DNA from 2 places in the Sphingomonas daechungensis genome. Region 2 is predicted to be linked to the other one. Evidence: predicted binding sites of a transcription regulator. Region 2 holds the regulator's gene; the other holds the start of a gene.

Region 1 (2,466 bases), 440 kb from region 2:
GTGACCTTGAACCGCTGCCAGGTCTTCAGCGTTTCCAGCGGCGTCGTCTCGTAAAGCGCCGCTACCGCCTTCACCGCCGTATTGTCCCCGACGATATACTTCGGAGCGACGACGCCCGTTTCGGAAAGATAGCGGTTCCAATCCAGTCCGGGCGCGTAAGCGGAGAGCTGCGCGGCGGTCATGGGATTGTTGAGCTTGTCGAGGTCGCGCAGGTCGGCTTGCGGCCAGGATACCTTGGCGATCTCCGTTTCGAACGCGAGCACCTCGTCCGCCGCTGCCGATGCATTCGGCGTGTTGGTCAGCTCCAACGTACGCTGGATGTAAGCGCGGTAAGCGTCTCGCTGCGGCTTGTACTTGTCGAGCAAGTAATAGTCGCGGTCGGGCAAGCCCATCCCGCCCGAGCCGACGAACGCGATGTTGATGGTTGGATTGGCGGGATCGGGAAGGACTCCGACACCGAACAGAGTCGACCCGAAGTCGGCGAAGCTGTCGGCCATGCTCTTGGCGAACTCGTCCTTGGTCTTGATCGCCGCGATGCGGTCGAGGTCAGCCTTCAGCGGCGCAGCGTCGAGCTGCTCCAGCCGCGCCTCGTCCATGTAGCTGGCGTAGAATGCGCCGATCTGGCTGTTCGCCGGAGAGCTTGCGACGATCGCACGCAACTGCTCCTGGTTACGGTCGGCGAGTTCGGATCCGACGCCGTTCTGCGATTTGTCGGCCGGGATCTCGTTCTCGTCCATCCACTTGCCGGCGGCGTAGCGCTGGAAGTCGTCGCCGGGATTCACCGACAGGTCGCGGGTCGACAGGTCGACACCCCATTTGCCGAAGTGGACGGTTGTCGGCGATTCCTGCGCCGAAGCGGGAATGGCGACGAGTGCGCTGCACGCGAGAAGCATTGCGCCAAACCGCGATGCACGGCGCCGGTAAGAGAGAATCATCATTTGCCCCCAAATGTTTGATTTGACGGCGCGACTTCGGCCGTCACTGCACCTGCAGATACCCGGCATCGACAAACGCGCCAATGCTATCGATGAGTTGCAGAATCCGCCGCGCGAACCCACATGGACTTAAGCCGCGTTGACCATCAGCGGTGGCTCGTTTAACCAGAACATAAACGGAACGAAAACCGGCTGATGCTGACTCATATTTCCGTCCGCGGGGCGCGCGAACATAATCTGAAGGCGGTCGACGTGGACATCCCGCGCGAGAGCCTGACGGTCATCACCGGCCTCTCCGGCTCGGGCAAATCCTCGCTCGCGTTCGACACCATCTACGCCGAGGGGCAGCGCCGCTACGTCGAGAGCCTCTCGGCTTACGCGCGTCAGTTTCTGGAGATGATGCAAAAGCCGGACGTCGAGCATATCGACGGCCTGTCGCCCGCCATCTCGATCGAGCAGAAGACTACCTCGCGAAACCCGCGCTCGACGGTCGCGACGGTCACAGAGATCTACGACTACATGCGCCTGCTCTGGGCGCGCGTCGGCATTCCCTACTCGCCCGCGACCGGCCTCCCGATCGAGGCGCAGCAGGTCAGCCAGATGGTCGACCGCGTGATGGGCCTGCCCGACGGCAGCCGCCATTATCTGCTCGCGCCCGTCGTGCGCGGCCGCAAGGGCGAGTATCGCAAGGAGCTCGCGGAATGGCAGAAGGCCGGCTTCACCCGCGTCCGCATCGACGGCGAGTTCCACGACATCGAGGACGCGCCGGCGCTCGACAAGAAGTACAAGCACGACATCGAGATCGTGGTCGACCGCATCGTTGTCCGCGAAGGCATCGAGCCGCGCCTCGCCGACAGCTTCGAGACTGCGCTGAAGCTCGCCGAGGGCCTCGCCTATCTCGACCCCGCCGACCCGCAACCAGACGCCGAAGACGCGCCGACCGCGAAGGGGATGAAGCTCGACTACTCCCCGCCCGGCCGCATCCTCTTCTCGGAGAAGTTCGCCTGCCCGGTCAGCGGCTTCACCATCGCCGAGATCGAGCCGCGCCTGTTCAGCTTCAACGCGCCGCAGGGCGCCTGCCCCGCCTGCGACGGCCTCGGCGAGAAGCTGGTGTTCGACGAGGACCTCGTCGTCCCCAACCACGCGCTGTCGATCAAGAAGGGCGCCGTCGTCCCCTGGGCCAAGTCCAACCCGCCCTCGCCCTATTACATGCAGGTGCTGAGCTCGCTCGCCCGCGCCTACGATTTCGACCTCGAAACGCCATGGGCCGACCTGCCGGAGGAGGCGCGGGACGTCATCCTGTTCGGCACCAAGGGCCGCGCCGTCACCCTCCGCTTCGTCGACGGCCGCAAGTCCTACGAGGTGAAGAAGCCGTTCGAAGGCGTGATCGGCAACCTCAACCGCCGCATGCTGCAGACCGAGTCCGCCTGGATGCGAGAGGAGCTCAGCCGCTACCAGGCCAGCCGCCCGTGCGAAGTCTGCCACGGCGCCCGCCTCAAGCCCGAAGCGCTCAGCGTGAAGATCGCCGGCG
Region 2 (2,466 bases):
TTCGACGACGAGCCCGGACTGCTCGCAGAATCATCGATCGGGTCCTGCTCGCGCGATTCCTGCGTGGCCGTCCTGAAGGCCGGGGCGCGGAACTACCGCCTGCTGGCAACGAGATCGGCGAACAGCATCGACTGGAAAGCTCTCACGGACGCTTGCGCAGAGGCCGATATCGTCGTGTCGGATCGTTGGCTTCCGAAAAGCTGCACGCCGCAGTGGCTTAAGTTCGACCGAAAGTCGCTTGTTGAAACGGGTGGATTGGCCATCTTCCTTGATGACCAGCCCCGTGTCGAGACGGTGTCCCAGCGCGTCGGTGATCACCCCTGGGCCGAGTGACGCTCCTTGCGAACTCGGCTATCGTCGAGCGTCGCGGAATTGGAGACGTGATATGCCGCAATACGTGATCGAGCGTGATATGCCCGGCGTCGGTTCGCTAGGGCAAAGCGATCTCAAGGGGGCGTCCCAGACCAGTTGCTCGGTCCTTCGAGAACTCGGGCCAGAAATCCAGTGGGTGCATAGCTACGTCACCGACGACAAAATCTACTGCATCTATCGCGCGCCCAACGAGGAAATCATTCGCGAGCATGCCGAGCGCGGCGGCTTCCCTGCCAACAAGATCAGCGAGGTTCGCAACGTCATCGACCCGACCACCGCTGAATAGGCTAATCCGCGGTCTGCCAGACGGCGAGTTCGCTTCCCGACGGATCGATGAAATGGAACCGGCGACCGCCCGGAAAGGCGAAAATGGGCTTGGCGATAACGCCACCGGCTTTCGATACTGCATCGAATGCGGCTTCGAGATCGTCGACACGAATGACGGGCAAGGGCGCGGACAAGGCTTCTTCGGGCTGACCGTTCAGGCCGACGTCCACGTCACCGGTGGTCGTGGCGGAGTAATCCGGGCCGTAGTCGGTGAACGCCCAGCCGAAGGCCTTGGCGTAGAAGCCGCGCGTAAGCTCGTAAGCCGTTGCGCTCGGCAATTCGACGTAGTCAATCCGCGCCGCCGACATCAGTAGCGCCGAATGAGGCCAGCGAGCCGCCCCTGAATGCTGACCCGGCTCTCATTGTAGCGCTGCGGCTCGTAGCGCGCGTTGGCCGGATCCAGGCGAATGGTTTGACCTTCGCGTCGATACGTCTTCAACGTCGCCTCCTCATTGTCGATCAGCGCCACCACGATCTCTCCGTCGCGGGCCGTATCGGCTTTCCGGATCAGTGCGAAGTCGCCGTCGAGGATGCCTTCCTCGATCATCGAATCCCCTGAAACTTCAAGCGCGTAATGTTCGCCCGGGCCGAGGAGTGCTGCGGGAACCGCAAAACCCTCCGTTCCCTGGAGGGCTTCGATCGGCGTGCCGGCGGCGATGCGGCCGTGCAGAGGGATTTCAATCGTGTCGTTGGCTGCTGCAGGCACGACCGGGCGTGGAGCGGGCGCGGCAGGGGCCGACGACTCCGGAAGCTTCAAGACTTCCAAGGCTCGCGCCCGATTGGGCAGGCGGCGGATGAACCCACGCTCCTCAAGAGCCGAAATCAGACGATGGACGCCCGACTTGGACTTGAGGTCGAGAGCTTCCCGCATCTCGTCGAAACTCGGCGAAACGCCGGAGTCGTTGAGACGGGTGTTGATGAAGCGGAGCAGTTCGTGCTGCTTGGCAGTTAGCATCGCGCGGCCAATCCCCCTGGAACAGACAGGGAACGTGTAGGCAACAAAATGTTAGCCGTCAATACGACCGCAGACTTTAGCTACCGGTGCTCGTGATCCGTGCTTTCGACGCGGTGATTGCCTTCTCGTTCCGCTTCACGCCAACCGTCTGGCGCATGGCGTTGGTGAACTGCGCGCCATACTCCTCCGCCAGCGCTTGCTGCATTTCCTGCTGGGTACGTCCGATGAGCGCGGGCTGGTTCAACGCATTCCCGGGAATGATCTTGTCCACCTTGACGACGTAGAAGCCTTCGCCCTGACCGCCGGCGACCAACCGCGATTTGCCTTCACCGAGGATGAAAAGCATCGCCAGGGGAGGCGGGACCTGGCCCTGGAACTGGCTCAGCTGGATGCGCCGCGCATTCACCGGCTCGACCTTCACGGCCACCGGAGCGCCCTTCGATGCGTCTGCGAGCGAGCCCTTGCCGACCTTTGAAGCAATGGACTGGGCGAGCTGCTGCGCCCGTTGCGATGCCTGGCTGGCGATCCAGTCTTGGGTTACGCGATCGCGAATGCTCGCCAGCGGGGCCGGGGCAGCCGGAATAACCCGCGCCGGCGCGACCAGGACATAGCCGCCGTCATTCGGAAGCGAATCCACGACGGGTTCATCGCCCTCACCAAGCTCGAAACCGGACTTGAGCGCGGGCGCGAGATCTGCAGGGAACTTGTAAGCCGCATTGGCCGGCGACGTTCCCGACGCAGTCAGCGGCGGGGTCTCGATCGGGGTCAGCTTGCCAGCAGCGGCGGCCTCGGGGAAACTCGCGCCACCATCA

What was found. Region 2 encodes LexA, which represses DNA repair genes until DNA is damaged. Its sites were predicted from a motif close to GTTCCNCNCTTGTTCT; they were not measured.
Region 1: a site for LexA is predicted at 1,103-1,118, ahead of uvrA (excinuclease ABC subunit UvrA). Genes of this name have one in related genera too.

What each region holds. Positions count from the first base shown of each region.
Region 1 covers NZ_BAABJC010000001.1:2,445,779-2,448,244, reverse strand. The annotation lists gene ABD928_RS12785 (M13 family metallopeptidase) at 1-893, opposite strand, end outside; gene uvrA (excinuclease ABC subunit UvrA) at 1,131-2,466, shown strand, end outside.
Region 2 covers NZ_BAABJC010000001.1:2,888,835-2,891,300, forward strand. The annotation lists gene ABD928_RS14930 (ComEC/Rec2 family competence protein) at 1-333, shown strand, start outside; gene ABD928_RS14935 (DUF4242 domain-containing protein) at 386-658, shown strand; gene ABD928_RS14940 (VOC family protein) at 660-1,007, opposite strand; gene lexA (transcriptional repressor LexA) at 1,007-1,654, opposite strand; gene ABD928_RS14950 (peptidylprolyl isomerase) at 1,731-2,466, opposite strand, start outside.